One region of the Streptococcus sp. 2_1_36FAA genome, then DNA from elsewhere that is predicted to be linked to it. Evidence: predicted binding sites of a transcription regulator. Region 1 holds the regulator's gene; each other region holds the start of a gene.
What was found. The regulator CtsR, encoded in region 1, represses protease genes until heat stress. The targets are predictions, from matches to a motif close to TTGGTCAAAAAAGGTCAAANA.
Positions count from the first base shown of each region.

Region 1 (6,807 bases):
CCCAGAAGTAGATAATAGTAGTCTTTAGGGGTCAGTTCATCATCTCGTACGTTATTTTGAATCTGGTATTCTCGAGCATATTCCAGACTAACTGGAGCATCATAATAGCGAGCCAAATCCTTAGCCAAGGTCGTTTTACCATTGCTGGCGCTACCCATGATCAGCACTTTCTTGGTAAAGTGACGGCGGAATGGTTGGGCCATATATTTCCAATAACGACTAGGATTTTCTCGAATCATGGTAGCGGAAATGCCAACCTGACGCTCTTCCAAGGAGCTTTCAAACCCTCGTCTGTTCAGCTCTGCCAAGTAATCAGCCTCTCCGACATAGAAGATCAACTCCTCGCGTTCAGAATCATAACCCACCAAGTCTAATAAAGCCGACAACCACTGGTCCCAACCCAGAGGATAGCGAGGAAAAGAAGTTTCGTCCAGTTTGTAAACCTGAGTCAATTCATCATCTGCGAAAGTTTCTCGCGTATAGCGGAAACGCTTCTGCAGAGACAGGCCTACTTCCTCCCCACGGTCACCTTGATAACCAGAAACCACCACGCGCACCTTGTCGTAAGAACGCTTAGCCTTCTGAATCAAATCGATATGCCCCTGATGCAAGGGAGCAAAGGTTCCAAAGACGATTGCAATTTTTTCTTTCATAGCCACACCTTTTTATTGTTTTTTATATTTTTATTTTTTCTATGTTTTTATTATAAACTATATTTTTGTTTTGTCAATAGTTTTTATAAAATTTTATAAAAATATTTTTAAACTCAAATATCAAACTTAAAATTAAAAAAGCCCTGATAATTGTTATATCAGAGCTTTCCTTATGTTTTTTTACAATTGTTCATCAAGATTACTGCGATCTTCTTTAGAATTTAGGCTATATCAAACTTCAACTGACCTGCCTTAACCCCCACTTTCAAAGTCTGACCAGCTTGTAAATCCCCAGTTAATAGCAGTTCTGCTAGTTTGTCTTCAACTTTGGTTTGCAGAGTCCTACGAAGAGGTCTAGCCCCCATTTCTACATCATATCCTTCTTTAGCTAGTAGTTTCAAGGCACTAGCTTGGAATTTTAGTTGGATATTCTTTTCAGCTAGACTGGCAACCAGAGGTTTAACCATCACTTTGACAACCTCCTGCATATGGTCTGCTGACAAGCTATGGAAGACGACTTTTTCATCAATCCGGTTAATAAATTCTGGACGGTATGTCTTTTTGAGCTCTTCTAACATTCGTTTTTCCATATTTGCATGATCCAAGCGAATGTCGCGCGCTCCAAAGCCGACCGTCTTATCATCACGCAAACTGGTTGCTCCTAGATTGCTGGTCATGATAATAATCGTATTTGAAAAATCAATCTTTCGTCCCTTACTATCAGTCAATACACCATCATCTAAAACCTGCAGAAGGACATTGAAAATATCCGGATGAGCTTTTTCAACTTCGTCAAATAAGAGGACGGAATATGGTCGGTTGCGAACTTTCTCTGTTAATTCGCCTCCTTCTTCATAGCCGACGTAGCCTGGAGGCGCTCCATTGAGACGACTAGCTACAAATTTCTCCATGTATTCACTCATATCAAAACGAATGAGAGCTGATTCGTCGTCAAAGAGGGTTTCTGCCAGAGCCTTAGCTAACTCGGTCTTACCAACCCCAGTTGGTCCCAAGAACATAAAGGAACCAATCGGTCGCTTATTCGCTCGAATACCTGACTGATTACGACGAATTGCGCGACTAATAGCTGATATAGCTTCATCTTGGCCAATCACCCGCTTATGCAATTCTTCTTCTAAGTGCAAATATTTTTTAGCATCTGTCTGAGTCAATTTTTGGACTGGAATACCAGACAGGCGACTGAGAGTTGTCAAAATGTCTGTTTCCTCTACCTTCAAATTACTTGATAGAGGTTGATTTTCTTCCTTGATCAAGCGACTAAGTTTATTGAACTGACCAGCTATAATTGCTCGATCTGCTGGACTCAAATCCTCTTGTGCATGACTCTGAGGACCATTGTTACGTACTGTAGCACTTGCTTCATCTAACAGATCAATTGCTGAATCTGGCAGATGCTTACTTGTCAAATAACGGTGGGCATATTTTACAGCTGTTTCAATGGCTTGATCTGTAATCGTTACCTTATGATGGGCTTCATAGTTTTCTTTTAGCCCCTTAAGGATAGCAATGCTGTCAGCCACACTTGGTTCTTCAATACTGATCTTAGCGAAGCGCCGAGATAGAGCAGCGTCTTTTTCAATATGCTTTTGGTATTCTTCTTGAGTTGTAGCTCCTATCGTACGCAGTGTTCCGCGAGCCAGAGCAGGTTTAAGGATATTCGCAGCATCCATCGTAGAATCAATACCACTACCAGATCCCATAATCGTATGAAGCTCATCGATAAAGAGGATGACCTTACCATCTTTCTCAATATCGTCGATGATATTGTTCATACGCTCTTCAAAATCCCCACGGAAACGAGTCCCTGCGACTACATTCATTAAATCAAGCTCTAGAACCCGCATTTTGGCTAGTTCGTGTGGAACTTGACCAGAAGCTACACGCTGGGCCAAACCGAGAGCTAGAGCAGTTTTACCAACTCCAGCATCCCCAACTAAGACAGGATTATTCTTCGTCTTGCGGCTGAGAACCTGAATCATCCGAGAGATTTCCTGATCTCGACCAACAACAGGCTCTAGCTGACCTGAACGAGCTAATTCCGTCAAGTCTCGTGTGTAATCTTCTAGACCACCACTCTGAGTAGGAGGCATCCCCATCATGTTTGCCATGTTTTGCTTGGCTTGATTAAAACCTTTATGAAGACTGCGGATTGCTTTTAAATCATTCTTAGTCCAGCCAGACTTTTGTTCCAGATTTCTCCGCAAATCATTAATGCGCAAGACTCCTTCTTTGTCTTCATAACTAAAGCCGACAAATTCCAAAATACGAGTTGCTAGGGTTCCTCTGTCGCTGATGATAGAGTATAAGATATGTTCAGTTCCGACTTCCTTTGCGTGAGTAGCTTCGGCTATTGCTTTTGCCTCCTTAAAAAGAGTCGTCAAGCGATGAGAAAAAGGCAGGATACTAAATCGCCCTTCCTTCTGATAAGATTTCCCTACCACATGGTAAGCAGCATCCTCAAAATGATCAATTTCTAGCGGATAATCGTTTAAAACTGAGCCTGCTACGCTGTACGGATAATTAGAAAAAGCAATCAAGAGATGCCATGACTCTAAATACTCAGATTCAAAATGACTAGCCAGTTGCTGGGCTTCTTCTATACTAACAATCAAGGCTTTCGAATATTTCATTTCTATTTAAGTTCCTTTTCTATCAAGTTGTTGTAATACTTTCTTTAACATACGAGCGCGAATTATTGGAGCATCTACTCCTAAAACACAATCAGACGATATAGCCAAAAGAAGGTTGCCTTCACGTTCCGACATAATTCTTTCATCAAACAAGAGTTGAATAATATCTGTAAAGAACTGTTGGCTCACTTGCTCTCCAATACGATCGAATAACTCACATATCATCTGATGGCGGTCAGAAAACTCGACCTTTCCAATTCGAATGTAGCCACCGCCACCTCGCTTACTTTCGACAACGTAGCCCCGGCTTTCAGTAAAGCGAGTCTTAATCACATAATTAATTTGACTGGGAACAACCTGGAAGACATCAGCCAACTCGCTCCGTTTCAACTCAACCATACCTGCCTGCTCTAAAATTGCTTTAATATAGGCTTCGATATTATCTGAAGTATTCTTACCGCTCATGATCTTCCTTTCTAGTCAATCTTATTATTTTTAATCGCTCTTTCATTAAACATTAGACACTGATTTCTAGCTTCACAAAAGTATCTTTGACATTGACTATCTTTGACTAATATTATACCGAAAAAGTCCTTATTTTGAAAGGAAAAGGGATGGTAAAAGGTCTGATAATTCAAACTAGTGAAAAAGCTTTATAAAAGAGCAGATTCTTAGCTGTAACCGCTTGCAATTAACTTTTAAAGCGTTATAATATAGGCGGAAATGTACAGAAAGAATAGGTACCTTACCTATTCACAATTATCTCAAAAGGAGGAATGTCCAATGACGCTAGATTGGCTCACTTATACTCGCCACGTGCTCACTTGGTTGCTTTCAACCTTGTTCCTATACACAGTATTTTCTGCCCATTATGTCAATGTCCAGATTGCCATATTGGTTGCCTGCTTCTTTATCCCCTTCTTATTTGAACAGGCCAAGATGAAACAGAAAACAAAGTGGACTCTTAATCTACTCATTACACTCGCTACTGTGATAGGAATCCTATTCACTCAGAAGTTTAGAATTACTTTTACCTATTCTCAAATTACTCATCTCTTAATTTTTGGTATTCTTCTAATTTTTATTGATGCTGTGATTTCACATAGCAACTTGATGAGAAGAGTGGCTAAATAGAATAAAGCACATTAGAAAGCTTTTGATATATACAAGAGCTTAGGCTTATAAAGATAAAACGGGACAAAATCAATCTTGTCCCGTTCTTTTTATGATAGTAGATTCTTAGTTTTGTCCAAGAGCTGCTGCCATTGTTGCTGCAACTTCTGATTCAAAGTCGTTAGCGGCTTTTTCGATACCTTCACCAACTTCAAAGCGAGCGAACTCAACTACTGAAGCATTTACTGATTCAAGGTAAGCTTCAACTGTCTTGCTGTCATCCATGATGTAAACTTGTGCAAGAAGTGTATATGCTTGGTCAACTTTAGTGTTGTCAAGCATGAAGCGATCCATTTTACCTGGGATGATCTTGTCCCAGATCTTTTCTGGTTTACCTTCAGCAGCCAACTCAGCCTTGATGTCTTCTTCAGCTTGAGCAACAACTGCATCAGTCAATTGAGCTTTTGATCCATACTTCAAGTGCGGAAGAGCTGGTTTACCAACCATTGCGCGGCTTTCGTTATCTTGATCAATAGCATGGTTCAATTGTGCTAATTCATCTTTAACAAATTGCTCATCCAATTCTTTGTATGAAAGAACAGTTGGTTTCATCGCAGCGATATGCATAGAAATTTGTTTAGCAAGAGCTTCGTCTCCGCCTTCGATAACGGAGATAACACCGATACGGCCACCATTGTGTTGGTAAGCACCAAAGTGTTGTGCATCTGTTTTTTCGATCAAAGCAAAGCGACGGAATGAGATTTTTTCTCCGATAGTTGCAGTTGCAGATACGTATGCAGCTTCAAGAGTTTCACCTGAAGGCATTGTCAAAGCAAGTGCTTCTTCGTTGTTAGCTGGTTTGCCTTCAGCGATTACTTTCGCAGTTGCATTTACCAAGTCAACAAATTGAGCATTTTTTGCAACGAAGTCAGTTTCAGCGTTTACTTCAACTACTGCTGCAACATTACCGTTAACAAATACACCAGTCAAACCTTCAGCAGCAACACGGTCAGCCTTCTTAGCTGCTTTTGCCATACCTTTTTCGCGAAGCAATTCAATCGCTTTTTCGATGTCACCATCAGTTTCAACTAGGGCTTTCTTAGCGTCCATGACACCAGCACCAGATTTTTCACGCAACTCTTTAACAAGTTTAGCTGTAATTTCTGCCATTTTGTTTCTCCTATATTTTTTAAAAATAGGAGGGCCGGGCTAAGCCCCGCCCTCCTAGGTAATTACTAATTATTTGAATTAAGCGTTGTCGCCTTCTACAACTTCAACGATTTCTTCGATTGAGTCTGCTTGAGTTTCAGTTGCAGCCAATTCAGCTTCTACTGACTCAACACTGTCTTCACCTTGACGACCTTCGATAATAGCGTCAGCCATTTTCGCAGTGATCAATTTAACAGCGCGGATAGCGTCATCGTTAGAAGGAATGATTACATCGATATCGTCTGGATCTGTGTTTGTATCAACCATCGCAACCACTGGGATACCAAGCTTCTTAGCTTCTTTAACAGCGATTTGCTCTTTATGTGGGTCAACTACGTACATTACATCTGGGATGCGTGGCATTTCTTCGATACCACCCAAGAATTTTTCAAGACGTGCACGTTGTTTGTTAAGAAGAGCTACTTCTTTCTTAGGAAGAACTTCGAAAGTTCCGTCTTCTTCCATACGTTTGATTTCTTTCAAACGAGCTACACGTTTTTGGATAGTAGACCAGTTTGTAAGAGTTCCACCCAACCAACGGTGGTTGATGTAGTATTGACCAGCGCGTTCTGCTTCATCTTTTACAGCTTCAGCAGCTTGCTTTTTAGTACCAACAAACAAGATGATTGCATCGTTTGCAGCTGCATCACGGATGAAATCATATGCTTGGTCTGCATATTTTACAGTTTGTTGCAAGTCAATAACGTGGATACCGTTACGCTCTGTGAAGATGTACTTAGCCATCTTAGGGTTCCAGCGACGAGTTTGGTGACCAAAGTGAACACCAGCCTCAAGAAGTTGTTTCATTGAAATTACTGCCATGAGTAAATTCTCCTTTTTGTTTTTTTCCTCTTTTAGATTTCAGCTCGCAGGACAACCCAAGGGCAACAGTCCCACAATTCATCTAAAATGAGTATTTTGCCATTTGCACGGCATCTATTATGATAACAGAATTTCAAGAATTTGACAAGCTCTTTTGCTTTATTTTTCCTCGAAAACCTTGATTTTATCAGCATTTATTTTTCTAGTTTTCAGTATTATTTCATTTTCTTAGACTCAAGTGTATTGACGAAAATCCTTTTTTAAGGTAAAATAGTAAAGGTTGAGGCGGTATAGCCAAGTGGTAAGGCACGGCTCTGCAAAAGCTTGATCGTCGGTTCAAATCCGTCTACCGCCTTATA
Region 1 covers NZ_KI391975.1:479,572-486,378, reverse strand. The annotation lists gene HMPREF0847_RS07700 (AAA family ATPase) at 1-653, opposite strand, end outside; gene HMPREF0847_RS07695 (ATP-dependent Clp protease ATP-binding subunit) at 875-3,304, opposite strand; gene HMPREF0847_RS07690 (CtsR family transcriptional regulator) at 3,311-3,769, opposite strand; gene HMPREF0847_RS07685 (hypothetical protein) at 4,088-4,438, shown strand; gene tsf (translation elongation factor Ts) at 4,544-5,587, opposite strand; gene rpsB (30S ribosomal protein S2) at 5,666-6,448, opposite strand; tRNA gene HMPREF0847_RS07670 (tRNA-Cys) at 6,733-6,803, shown strand.

Region 2 (6,807 bases), on a different contig from region 1:
AAAAGAAAGATTAGTTGCTGCTTTGCAGCTTCCTATGCAAGAAACCTTGGCCATCTACAAGACCGCCTTTCGTGGCCTGACTGAAGAGCAGGTAGAAGAAAATCGTGACCTCTATGGGGAAAATATCATCACAAAGGGGCAGGAAGACTCCATTCTAAAGAAAATTTACGAGTCTATTATTAACCCCTTTACAGTCATCTTATTAGTGATTGCTTTAGTCTCTTTGGTGACTAATGTCTGGCTGGCTAAGCCCGGAGAGGAAGATCCGACAACTTCCATCATTATTGTCGTTCTGGTTTTGATTTCTGGAGGCATTCGTTTTATTCAGGAATTGAGAAGTGACCGCGCCGCTAGCAATCTGTCTCGGCTGATTGTCAACACAGCTACGGTTGTTCGTGAAGGCTCAGAACAAGAACTTCCCATTGATGAGATTGTTGTAGGAGACATTGTCAAACTTAGTGCCGGAGACATGATTCCAGCAGATGTTTTGTTGCTGGAATCGCGAGATTTTTTCGTTCAGCAGTCTGGCCTGACAGGGGAGAGCGATGCAGTAGAAAAGGTCTGTTTGTCTAAGGCGGATGGGCAAAATCTTGATAGCCTTTTAGAAACAGAGTCATTGGCCTTTATGGGAACCAACGTTATTTCCGGAAGGGCAACAGCTCTGGTACTGGTGGTTGGTGACGATACCATGATGGGGGCCATTGAGCAGACGCTGAATACCTACGATGAGCCGACTTCTTTTGAGCGTGATATGAATAGCATTTCTTGGCTCTTGATTCGTCTGATGCTCGTTATGGTACCTGTTGTTTTCTTCATCAATGGACTGACAGATGGAGACTGGTTGGAAGCAGGAGTCTTTGCTCTCAGCGTTGGAGTTGGCTTGACTCCAGAAATGCTACCGATGATTATCACAGCCAGCCTAGCTAAAGGTTCTATTATCATGGCTCAGGAAAAGGTCGTGATCAAAAAATTGAATGCTATTCAAGATCTAGGAGCTATTGATATCCTCTGTACGGATAAGACGGGTACACTGACCCAAGACGAGATTGTCTTGGAATACCCTCTGGATATTCATGGTGATTTAGATTTGGCAGTGCTCCGTCGCGCTTTTCTCAATTCCTATTACCAAACTGGCCTTAAAAATCTCATGGATCGGGCCATTATCAATCGGACAGAGAAAGAAGCAGAAAAGCATGAGCTTGTTCGTGACTTAGACCAAACCTTTAAGAAAATTGATGAACTGCCCTTTGACTTTGAACGCCGTCGCATGAGTGTTATTGTCAAGGATGATGAAGATGTTATTAGCATGGTGACCAAGGGCGCCTTGGAGGAAATGCTGGCGATCTCTAGTTATGTGGAATACAAGAATCGGATTACGGAACTGACTGAGGAAATTCGTCAGGAAATCCTTGCGGAAGTGGCTCAACTCAATGAGCAAGGATTGCGCGTGCTAGGTGTTAGCTACAAGTCAGACCTAGAAGAAGATTATGACTATGAGGTCAAGGATGAGTCTGATATGATTTTGACGGGCTACCTGGCCTTTCTGGATCCGCCTAAGTCATCTGCGGCTCCAGCTATTGAAACCTTGGCTGAGTACGGTGTTGCCACTAAGATTTTGACAGGTGATAATGAAAAGGTTACTCAGGCAGTCTGTGAAAAGGTTGGCCTTGATGTAGAAAATATCTTGCTAGGCGTAGAGGTAGATGCTTTATCAGATGAGGAATTGAGCCAAGCGGTAGAGAATACAACGGTCTTTGCCAAGCTCTCTCCTGACCAAAAAGCTCGGATCATCCTTCAACTCAAAGCCAATGGACACAAGGTTGGCTACATGGGCGATGGCATCAATGATGCCCCTTCGATGAAAGTAGCAGATGTCGGTATTTCTGTTGATACAGCTGTCGATATAGCCAAGGAAACGGCAGATGTCATTCTACTGGATAAGGACCTCATGGTTCTGGAGAAAGGGTTGGTAGAGGGACGCAAGGTCTATGCCAACATGACTAAGTACATTAAGATGACGGTCAGTTCCAATTTTGGGAATATCTTTTCTCTCCTCTTTGCCAGCATCTTTTTGCCTTTTTTGCCGATGGCACCAGTTCACCTGATTGTTCTCAATCTGGTTTATGATCTGTCCTGTATAGCTTTGCCTTTCGATAACGTTGATAGTGAATTTCTCAAGAAACCACGGATTTGGTCTGCTAACTCTATTACCCGCTTTATGGCTTGGATTGGGCCTATCTCATCCATTTTTGATGTTTTGACTTACTTAGCCCTCTACTTTATCATTGTTCCTATGATAACAGGAAGCAGTTACCAAGCTGGCACTGAACAGGCGGCGACCTTTATCACTCTTTTTCAAACTGGGTGGTTTATTGAGTCTATGTGGACCCAAACTATGGTCATCTATATGCTACGCTCGCCTAAATTGCCTTTTGTGCAAAGTCGTCCTGCTTTGTCTGTCATTGTTACCACCATGGTGGCTGTTCTCTTTGTTACTTCCTTGCCATACAGCCTTTTTGCGTCTGTTCTCAAAACAGCTCCGCTCAATGGAGCATATTTCCTTTTCCTCCTATTGATTATTGTGCTTTACATGGTTAGTGTAACCTTTGTTAAACACTTGTATATCAAGCGTTATAAGGAATGGCTTTAGGACCAAGAAAATCTCTGAAAAGGTTTGCTTATGGCAAGCCTTTTCAATCTTTTTTTGATATAATAAGAAGAATAAATTGAAAGAAGGAAATCCAATCATGGGAAAACTTGAAGTTATCGCTCATCCACTAATTCAGCATAAATTGTCTATCTTGCGTCGTACAGATACCTCTACCAAGGCTTTTCGTGAATTAGTTGATGAAATCGCAATGCTCATGGGATATGAGGTCTTGCGCGATTTACCACTTGAAGATGTCGAAATTGAAACACCAATTACAAAAACAGTCCAAAAGCAGATTGCAGGGAAAAAATTAGCTATTGTACCAATCCTGAGGGCTGGTATTGGCATGGTCGATGGACTTCTAAGCTTGGTTCCAGCAGCGAAGGTCGGTCACATCGGAATGTATCGTGATGAAGAGACTTTGAAACCAGTTGAATACTTAGTGAAGTTACCAGAAGATATCGACCAACGTCAGATTTTTGTTGTCGATCCAATGCTAGCTACAGGTGGTTCTGCGATCTTGGCTGTGGATTCTCTCAAAAAACGTGGTGCTAGTCACATTACATTTGTATGCTTGGTTTCTGCACCTGAAGGAGTAAAAGCCTTGCAGGAAGCACACCCAGATGTGGATATTTTCACGGCTGCCTTGGATGACCATCTAAATGAACATGGTTATATCGTACCAGGATTGGGAGATGCCGGAGACCGCTTGTTCGGAACTAAATAAGATTTTGCTGAAGGGTTGTCCAAAATCCAAGAAATAGGAAGATGGAGTGGTTTTGAAGAGGCAAGCTTCTTAAGGTCAGTATACTTCCTAATCAATTCAAAAATTTGACCTTTATTGACCAAAGAGTTATAATGGATTCATACTTTGAATATTCTATTTCCTATTTGATAGAAAATCCAACTAACAGAAAGTGAGAAAACTATGATTCCTGTAGTTATTGAACAAACAAGCCGTGGGGAACGCTCGTATGATATTTACTCACGCCTATTAAAAGACCGCATCATCATGTTGACAGGTCCGGTAGAGGATAATATGGCTAATTCAGTCATTGCTCAGCTTCTTTTCTTGGATGCACAAGACAGTACCAAGGATATCTACCTTTATGTCAACACACCAGGTGGTTCAGTCTCAGCAGGCTTAGCGATTGTTGACACCATGAACTTTATTAAATCTGATGTCCAAACAATCGTTATGGGTATGGCTGCGAGCATGGGAACCATCATCGCATCAAGCGGTGCCAAAGGCAAACGTTTCATGCTTCCAAATGCTGAATATATGATTCACCAGCCAATGGGAGGAACTGGTGGTGGTACTCAGCAAACGGATATGGCTATTGCTGCGGAACACTTGTTGAAGACCCGGAAAACTTTAGAGCAAATTCTTGCCGATAATTCTGGTAAAACAGTTGAGCAAATTCATGCTGATGCAGAACGTGATTATTGGATGAGTGCTGAAGAAACTCTTGCTTATGGATTCATTGATGAGATTATGGCCAACAATAATTTGAGTTAATCCTATAAAATCAAATTGCCCCTAAGGGGCTTTTTTGATATAATCAGTAAGTAGTTCTAGTTTGGGAAGGATCGTTTATGTATCAAAAAGAAGAACGAGTTGGAATAATTGTTTATCTTTATTATAATCGTGACGTAAAAAAAGTTGCTGCATATGGAGATATAGTTTACCATTCTAAAAAACGTCGGTATCTTCAGCTCTATGTACCAAAAACGCAGGCAGAAGACTTGCAGAAGAAGCTGGGACAGGAAAAGTTTGTAAAAAAAGTTCGTGCTTGTCATATTCAGGAATTGGACAAAAACTTCGTTGGTAGTCTACATCGCCAAGAGGAAAACGTTATCATTTAAAAAGCGTTTGTTTTTATATTGACAATTTTCTGATAATTCGGTATATTCTTACTATATAGTTTTGAATACACATAAAGGAGAACATTTTGATGAAGAAAAAATTTGCATTAACTTTGGTTAGTCTTGCAAGTGTTGCATTGCTAGCAGCCTGTGGAGAGGTTTCTACAACAGGAAATTCTGGCTCTGCTTCAGGAACTGAGATTGGTAAGACACTTAAAATTGGTTTCAACTTTGAAGAAACTGGTGACGTTGCTTCATACGGAACCGCTGAACAAAAAGCTGCTAAGTTAGCTGTTGATGAAATCAATAAAGCTGGTGGAGTAGACGGCAAACAAATTGAAGTTACAGATAAGGATAATAAATCCGAGTTGAGTGAAGCTTCTACAGTTTCTACAAACTTGGTGACCCAGGCTAAAGTAAATGCCATCATTGGCCCTGCGACTTCAGGTGGTACTGGTGCGGCGATTACAAATGCTGCTAAAGCTTCTGTTCCTTTGATTACTCCAAGTGGTACTCAGGATGATTTGACAAAAGGTCAAGATTACTTGTTCCGTACAACTTTCATCGATAGTTTCCAAGGGAAAATTCTTAGCAAATATGTCACAGACAATTTGAAAGCTAAAAAAGTTGTTCTTTACTACGATAACTCAAGTGACTACGCAAAAGGAATCGCCAAGGCTTTCCAAGAAGAGTACAAGGGTGAAATCGTTGCAACTGAAACATTTGCCTCAAAAGATACTGACTTCCAAGCAGCTTTAACTAAATTCAAAGGTAAAGACTTTGATGCCCTTGTTGTTCCAGGTTACTACACTGAAGCTGGTAAAATCGTAAACCAAGCTCGTGGTATGGGAATTGACAAACCAATTGTTGGTGGAGATGGATTTAACAGTGAAGAGTTTATCTCACAAGCAACTCCAGCAGCTGCAACTAATGTCTACTATGTTTCTGGTTACTCAACTAGCGGAAACATGACAGCTAAAGCTAAGAAATTCTTGGAAGCATATAAAGCTAAGTATAATGAAGAACCATCAATGTTCTCTGCTCTTGCTTATGACTCTGTTTATATGGTAGCAGAAGCTTCTAAGGGTGCGAAAAACTCAGTTGATATCAAAGAAAACCTTGCTAAGTTGAAAGACTTCGAAGGGGTGACTGGTTCTATCACAATGGATAAAAATCATAACCCAGTTAAGTCAGCCTTGATGATTGGCTTGAAAGATGGTAAAGTTGATACTGTGGAAACAGTAAAACCAAACTAAGCAATTCAACTGAATTTCTAGAATCTTACAAAAGAAGGAAAAGGAATTGTATTTAAATCAGAATACAGTTCCTTTCTGCGGGTGAGGTGATGAATTCAATTTCTAGGATTGAGTTTGTCTCTTGCCCGATTTTATTATATTAGAAAGTGTGGTGTCTTATGCTCCAACAGCTTGTCAATGGTCTAATTCTAGGTAGTGTCTATGCACTGTTAGCCCTAGGTTACACCATGGTCTATGGTATTATTAAGCTCATTAATTTTGCCCATGGCGATATTTATATGATGGGTGCTTTTATGGGGTATTTCCTCATTAATTCATTGAAATTAAATTTCTTTTTGGCCTTGATTGTGGCTATGATTGGAACAGCTATTTTAGGGGTTGTCATTGAATTCTTGGCTTATCGCCCATTACGAAATTCGACTCGTATTGCAGCCTTAATTACAGCAATTGGGGTTTCCTTCCTTTTGGAATATCTCATGGTTTATTTTGTCGGTGCAAGTACCTTACCATTCCCTCAGGTAATTCCAACTGTTCGTTTTAACTTAGGACCTATTACAGTCTCAAATATTCAGTTGATGATTTTAGGGATTTCTATTTTCTTGATGTTGGCTTTGCAATTTATTGTACAAAAAACCAAGATGGGGAAAGCTATGAGGGCAGTTTCAGTAGATAGTGACGCTGCTCAACTAATGGGAATCAATGTCAACAGGACCATTAGTTTCACCTTTGCATTGGGTTCTGCACTAGCAGGGGCAGCAGGTGTTCTTATCGCTCTTTACTATAACTCATTAGAGCCATTAATGGGGATGACTCCAGGTATTAAGTCCTTTGTTGCTGCTGTTTTGGGTGGTATCGGAATTATTCCAGGGGCTGCCTTGGGTGGTTTTGTTATTGGTCTGTTAGAAACCTTTGCAACAGCCTTTGGTATGTCAGACTTCCGTGATGCGATTGTCTATGGTATTTTGATTATCATCTTGTTAATTCGTCCTGCGGGAATCCTTGGGAAAAACGTGAAAGAGAAGGTGTAAGGTATGA
Region 2 covers NZ_KI391973.1:63,307-70,113, forward strand. The annotation lists gene mgtA (magnesium-translocating P-type ATPase) at 1-2,650, shown strand, start outside; gene upp (uracil phosphoribosyltransferase) at 2,748-3,377, shown strand; gene HMPREF0847_RS00350 (ATP-dependent Clp protease proteolytic subunit) at 3,552-4,169, shown strand; gene HMPREF0847_RS00355 (YlbG family protein) at 4,247-4,516, shown strand; gene HMPREF0847_RS00360 (ABC transporter substrate-binding protein) at 4,606-5,772, shown strand; gene HMPREF0847_RS00365 (branched-chain amino acid ABC transporter permease) at 5,931-6,800, shown strand; gene HMPREF0847_RS00370 (branched-chain amino acid ABC transporter permease) at 6,804-6,807, shown strand, end outside.
Region 2: a site for CtsR is predicted at 3,479-3,499, ahead of HMPREF0847_RS00350 (ATP-dependent Clp protease proteolytic subunit). Genes of this name have one in related genera too.

Region 3 (6,807 bases), on a different contig from region 1:
AGTTGTTACAGCCAAATCTAGTCGAGGAAAAGGCTTAGGAGGACAGCTTATCAGAGAAATTCTGAGTTTCTGTGCCGAAAAATGGCCAGGAAAGGAAATTAAAATTGAGGCACAAGAACAAGTTGTTGAACTCTATGAGAAATACGGCTTTGAGGCAGTTGGTCAGCCCTTTCTATTTGAGTCAACACCTCACCTTACCATGGTTTATAAGGCAGATTAAGTTGTTATAAAAGAATAAAAAAATAAGCTTAGAAGCTTATTTTAATGGAATTGAAATTTCAATGAGTTTGTCAGCATAGATTGTTTGAATACCGGCAGTATCAATCGCTTTTGTATCTATTTTTCTTTTGAGGAAGAAGTCACGAATTTTTTCAATTTCTTGTTCACGCACTGCACGGTGTGTATTTGCAATCAGTATTTCATAATGCTTGGGTGCTTGGGTAAAGACAACATCGGTATTGCCAGCTGAGTAAGTCTCAACTAAAGTAGCATCAGTACTTTCAAGCTGACTTTGAATGAGAACCGCATGGCTATTAGTTGTATTGATAAGCTTCATAAGATCTCCTCCTGTATGATGATCTACTATTAATTATAACACTTATGAGATAAATTGTGAAATATCCTACGAAGTTAGACATGAAAAAATTGGCAAAATTATTTTACTTGATGCTCCATTTTCCACATCTCTACGCCCCATTTATGGCTGCCTCTTTTTAGTTTTTCAATTGCTTCATCGATTGGAAACCAAGCAAGTTGATTGAAGTCTTCTAGTGGTTTTTGAGACTGCTCAAATGAAGTGATTTCGTAAATGTAAGCTGGATTGTAGAAGTATCGGTCTCGATGTCTTGAGTAAAAATATTCATCCGCTTGACCATAATATTTTCCAACTTTAGCGGTAAATCCCAATTCTTCTATTAATTCCCGCTCTAAGGCAGATAGGTAATCTTCACCTGCTTCAATTTCTCCTCCTGGAAGAAACCAAGCCCCATTAGGAGCCTGAACAAGGATGATTTTATCATTTTCTTGGTTAGGAATGACTGCGTAAACGCCATATCGATGACTGTATTCAACGCCTTCTTTTTTTTGTCCAAATGTCGCTATTGTCATATTGAATCCTTCCCTTCTTTTACTAATATCATAAAGCAGAAAGCGCTGTCTGTCAAGGTTTACTGCATAGGAAAGTTAAAAAGAAAGTAGCCGGAATATTTTATTTTAATCTCTTACTTGAGATGTGTTACAATAGGTTTAAGGTAAGGAAGTGAAATTATGACAACTCATCGTTTATTTAGAATTTTATATTGTTTATTAGAAAAAGAGAGAGTCACTGCCCCAGAACTTGCTCAGAAAATGGAAGTATCAGTACGTACAATTTATCGAGATATAGACCGTCTAAGTGGAGCAGGTGTCCCAATATATTGCAACCCGGGAAAAGGTGGAGGAATTTTTCTAATGAACTCTTTCGTTTTAGATAAAAGCCTGTTATCAGAAGCAGAAAGAGAGGATGTACTCTTATCACTTCAGGGATTGGAGGCTTTAAAAGGTGAAAGCCAAGCTCTAGAGAAGTTAAAAAGTCTTTTTCAAGCGAACACAGAAAATTGGATTCGTGTTGATTTTACAGATTGGCGAAATCAAAAATATCAAGCAGATCTTTTTGACATAATTAAACAAGCGATTTTCCAAAAATGCTTGATCAGTTTCCTCTATAGGGGGCAGGAGAAAGAAGAAACTCGAATGGTTGAGCCTCTGCAATTGGTCTTTAAAAGTCAAGCTTGGTATCTATATGGATTTTGTAGGAAGAAGCAAGATTTTCGCCTTTTCAAACTAAGCAGAGTCAGTCAATGTCAGATATTGTCGGAAACATTTGAAAGAAAAGCAGTCCAACTGGCCATCAATAAAGAGAAGGTGAAGGAAGAACTTGTTAGTCTTACATTAAAATTCGACAAAAGTCAGGCTTTTCGTGTCTATGAAGAATTTTCTGGTCAAATTAGCCAGGATCCCGATGGCAATTTACTAGTAGAAACGGAATTTCCAAAACACAGTAGTTTGTACTCTTATCTTTTATCCTTTTTGGATAGTGTTGAGGTGTTAGAGCCACTTGAAGTTCGGCAAGAGCTTGCCCAAATTGTTAAAACTATTTCACAAAAATACAAAACCTGACAGATCCTGTCAGGTTTTTCTTGCTATACTATAGATAGAAAGAAGAAAGGAGTAAACATATGAAATACGAATGGAGAAAAGCAGAGAAAAGCTTATACGGTGTGAAGGCGAGTCCGAAAGTGGTTGAGGTTCCTGAACAGTCCTTTATCATGCTTGATGGGACCGGGAATCCCAATCTTCCTGGTTTTGCAGAAGAAGTTTCAGCTCTCTATGCTTTGGCTTATGCCATAAAAATGGATTATAAAAAATCTCATGCCAATCAAGAAATTCAAGACTTTACGGTTTACCCTCTTGAGGGGATTTGGCAGCAAAAAGAGCAAGGAGAACTGGTCAAAGAAGAGTTGATTTATACTATTATGATTGCCCAGCCAAGTTTTATCAGCAAAGAAATGGTAAAAGAAGCGCTTGAAAAAGTTAAGGTAAAAAAGCCAAATCCTCATTATGAAAAGATACGTTTTGAGACTGTCAAAGAAGGCAAGTGCTTGACCATGCTTCACCTTGGTTCTTTTGATAGTGAACCCCTTTCTTTTGCAAAAATGGATGAATTTTGTAAAGAAAATTCCCTGAACAGAAGATTTCCTTTTCATAGAGAAATATACTTAAATAATCTTAACAGAACTTCTCCAGATAAGTTGAAAACGATCCTTCGCTACCAGGTAGAATAAAAGAAAACTCCAGCCTAAAATATTAGACTGGAGTTTTTTAATTCTCTATCATCAATCCGAGCTAGTGCTGATGTCACTTGTTTGATCAAGCTCAGCTTTCTGTTTGCCCTTGATTATAATCTTGCCATTGCTAGTCATGATTGCTTTTAAATCCTTATCTGTCGGATGTTCTAGGTAATAGTCCGTAATAGCATCTTCAATATGATCTTGAATAGTTCGGCGAAGTGGTCGTGCCCCCATCTTAGGATCGTAGCCAAGATCAACTAGTTTTTCCTTGACTTTAGTTGTTACATCTAGATGAATATCGTTGCTAGCGAGTCGATTATTAACATCTTCCAGCATTAGATCCACAATCTGTAAGAGATTATCCTTGCTTAATGCCTTGAATTCAATGATGCCATCAAATCGATTCATGAATTCTGGACTAAAGAAGTTACCTAACTCACCTAAGACAGAATTTGTCCGACCTTCTCGAGCAGCACCAAAGCCAACGCTAGCTTCTACTTTGCCAGTTCCTGCATTGGAAGTCATGATAATAATGGTATCTTTGAAGCTGACTGTCCTGCCTTGACCATCAGTCAAACGTCCATCATCTAGGACTTGTAAGAACATATGCATGACATCTGGATGAGCTTTTTCCACCTCATCTAAGAGAATGAGTGAGTATGGATTACGACGAACACGTTCAGTCAACTGCCCTGCTTCTTCATAGCCAACGTAGCCTGGAGGTGCTCCCACAAGTTTGGCAACGCTATGTTTTTCCATGTATTCACTCATATCAAAACGAATCATGCTATCGGCAGAGCCAAAAAGTTCGATGGCCAATTGTTTGGAAAGTTCAGTTTTTCCGACACCTGTAGGTCCAACAAAAAGAAAACTTCCGATTGGACGGTTTGGACTGCCTAATCCCACACGATTGCGACGGATGGCTTTTGCGATCTTATCAACAGCATCATCCTGTCCAATGACATGAGACTTCAAATCACTGGCTAAATGAATAAGTTGAGACTGTTCTTTTTCCTTCAAATTGCCAACTGGAATATTTGTTTTTTGCTCGACAATAGCCTCGATCTCCTTCTCACTGATGATAGGAGTATCTTGTTCATCTATTTTAGCATTTTGCATTTCCTTATATTTGGCAATTTGGTCGCGGAAGTAGGCTGCTTTTTCGTAATCTTCATCGCGAGTGGCCTGTGTTTTCAGATTTTCAGCCTCTATCAAGCGTCTGTCAATTTCTTTTGGATCAACAAAATTGAGGGTTAGGTTCATCTTAGATCCTGATTCATCCAAAAGATCAATAGCTTTATCGGGAAGGAAACGGTCCTGAATATAACGATTGGATAGGATGGCAGCAGCTTCAATAGCTTCATCTGTGTAGCGAACATGGTGGTAATCTTCGTATTTCTTTTGAATTCCCTTTAGAATTGTGATCGTTTCTTCTACAGTTGGTTCATCTACTTTGACTGGTTGCATCCGTCTTTCTAAAGCTGCATCTTTTTCAATGATACGATATTCATTGAGAGTAGTAGCTCCGACCAGTTGAAGTTCACCTCGAGCAAGAGCAGGTTTGAGAATATTTCCAGCATCCATGTTCCCATCCCCCGCAGAACCAGCTCCAACAATTTCATGGATTTCATCAATAAAGAGAATGATATCATTGCGATTGCGAATCTCATCCATGAGTTTTTGCATTCGTTCTTCAAACTGTCCACGAATACCAGTTCCTTGAACAAGGCTGACAACATCAAGTCGAATGACCTCTTTTCCTTGCAATTTTTGAGGCACATCACCGTCGACTATTTTTTGAGCCAAGCCCTCTACAACAGCAGTCTTCCCGACACCAGGTTCGCCAATAAGGACTGGATTATTCTTAGTTCGGCGATTGAGAATTTCTATAACACGACGAATTTCATCATCTCGTCCAATCACTGGATCAATATCACCACGTTGAGCAATTTCTGTAACGTTAATACCAAACTCTTCCAAAAGACCTTTTGGTTTATTGGAGGATGACTGAGGACGTTGGTTGTTAGAACCAGGACCATAGTTGCCCCCTCCGTAACTACCACCTGACTGAGTTGGAGGTGTAGAATCCTTCGGCCCTTGGAAATTCCCCAGATGATTAAAGAAATCATCAAAAGGATCCATATTATGATTATTCATGTTCGTCAGTCCACTCAAAAGAGAGTTATTTGGATCAGTTTTCATAATCTGATAGCAATTTTGGCAGAGGTCGACTTGTTGTTTTTTACCATTTACATTAGTGTATAAATGAATGGTAGATTCATTGATTTTACAGTTTTTACAAAGCATATTTTTACCTCTTTCTTGGCAAATTATAAAGAAAAATTATTTGGTCAAAAATAGTCAAACTTTATAATCTCATTATATCAGTATTCTCTAGCATTGCAAGAATAAAGCGTTAAAATGACTGTCTGTTTTGTTAAATAATTGGTTTTGTCCAACAAATTTCGTTAAAAAATCACAAAAAGTTAAACTTTTATTAGGTGTTCACTTTCTATTTATGGTAAAATAGAAACGATAAAGCAAATAGGAGAACTAAAAATGGAATCACATTTAGTAAGAATTATTAATCGATTAGAAAGTATGGCAAGCGATGGTGGTAGTCTAAAACGCAACTTTGAACGTGATGGTGTTGTTGTTGCTGAAGTCGCTTACAGTTATGATGAGGAAAATGGCTCTGTATTCACGCTTCGTGATGTAGCCGCGCGTGAAACTTTTACATTTGATAGTATTGACTTAATTGCAATGGAAATCTATGAATTGTTATACTAAGAAGCACACACTGAGGTGCTTTTTCTTTTAGTCAAAAGATTAGACTATAATCTGGTATAAGGAAAATGTATAGGGGAATCAAGGCGTTTTTTGATATAATAGAAGGCACAGTTATATGAAGAGGGGGGAGAGAAATGGCTGAGTTAATTGATGGGAAGGCATTGGCTGAAAAGTTACAAGGAAAGTTAGCTCAAAAGACTGCTAAGTTGAAAGAGAAAACGGGACAGACACCTGGTTTGGTAGTGGTTCTAGTAGGGAATAATCCTGCGAGTCAAATTTATGTACGTAATAAAGAACGCTCAGCCTTGGCTGCTGGCTTTCGGAGTAAGGTAGAACGTCTGCCAGAAGAGACCAGCCAAGAAGAGCTCTTGAGCTTGATTGAAACTTATAATCAAAATCCTGACTGGCATGGGATTTTAGTTCAGTTGCCCTTGCCAGATCATATTGACGATGAAGCAGTTCTGCTGGCCATTGATCCAGATAAGGACGTAGATGGCTTTCATCCGCTTAATATGGGCAAGCTATGGAGTGGCCATCCGGTTATGATTCCGGCTACTCCAGCAGGAATTATGGAAATGTTTCATGAATATGGTGTTGAACTGGAAGGTAAGCGAGCGGTTGTTATCGGGCGAAGCAATATTGTCGGTAAGCCTATGGCTCAGCTCCTTTTGGCTAAGAATGCAACAGTGACCCTGACACATTCTCGGACCCACAATCTAGCCAAGCTTGCTAAGCGAGCGGATATCTTGGTAGTGGCTATCGGTCGTGGACATTTTGTAACCAAGGACTTTGTCAAGGAAGGGGCTGTTGTCATTGATGTCGGTATGAATCGAGATGAAAATGGCAAGCTGATTGGCGATGTTAAGTTTGATGAAGTGGCTGAAATTGCTAGTCTGATTACACCAGTACCTGGAGGTGTTGGACCCATGACTATTACTATGCTGATGGAGCAGACCTACCAAGCCTTTAAACGGAGTTTTGAATCATGAAATTTGTTTTTGACTTGGATGGGACCCTGTCTTTTGATTATACGACGATTGATGAGGAGATTAAGCGAGTTTTGCTGATGGCTCCTCAGTTTGGGCATGAAGTTCTGTTTGCTTCGGCGCGTTCCTATCGAGATTGTCTAGGATTATTAGGTCCGGAATTGAGTCAGCAGATAGTGATTGGGCTGAACGGTGGGGTAGCT
Region 3 covers NZ_KI391974.1:509,568-516,374, reverse strand. The annotation lists gene HMPREF0847_RS04950 (GNAT family N-acetyltransferase) at 1-220, shown strand, start outside; gene HMPREF0847_RS04945 (DUF1827 family protein) at 257-556, opposite strand; gene HMPREF0847_RS04940 (NUDIX hydrolase) at 655-1,107, opposite strand; gene HMPREF0847_RS04935 (helix-turn-helix transcriptional regulator) at 1,267-2,157, shown strand; gene HMPREF0847_RS04930 (GyrI-like domain-containing protein) at 2,217-2,822, shown strand; gene HMPREF0847_RS04925 (ATP-dependent Clp protease ATP-binding subunit) at 2,874-5,135, opposite strand; gene HMPREF0847_RS04920 (DUF1797 family protein) at 5,388-5,618, shown strand; gene HMPREF0847_RS04915 (bifunctional methylenetetrahydrofolate dehydrogenase/methenyltetrahydrofolate cyclohydrolase) at 5,753-6,607, shown strand; gene HMPREF0847_RS04910 (HAD hydrolase family protein) at 6,604-6,807, shown strand, end outside.
Region 3: a site for CtsR is predicted at 5,176-5,196, ahead of HMPREF0847_RS04925 (ATP-dependent Clp protease ATP-binding subunit). Genes of this name have one in related genera too.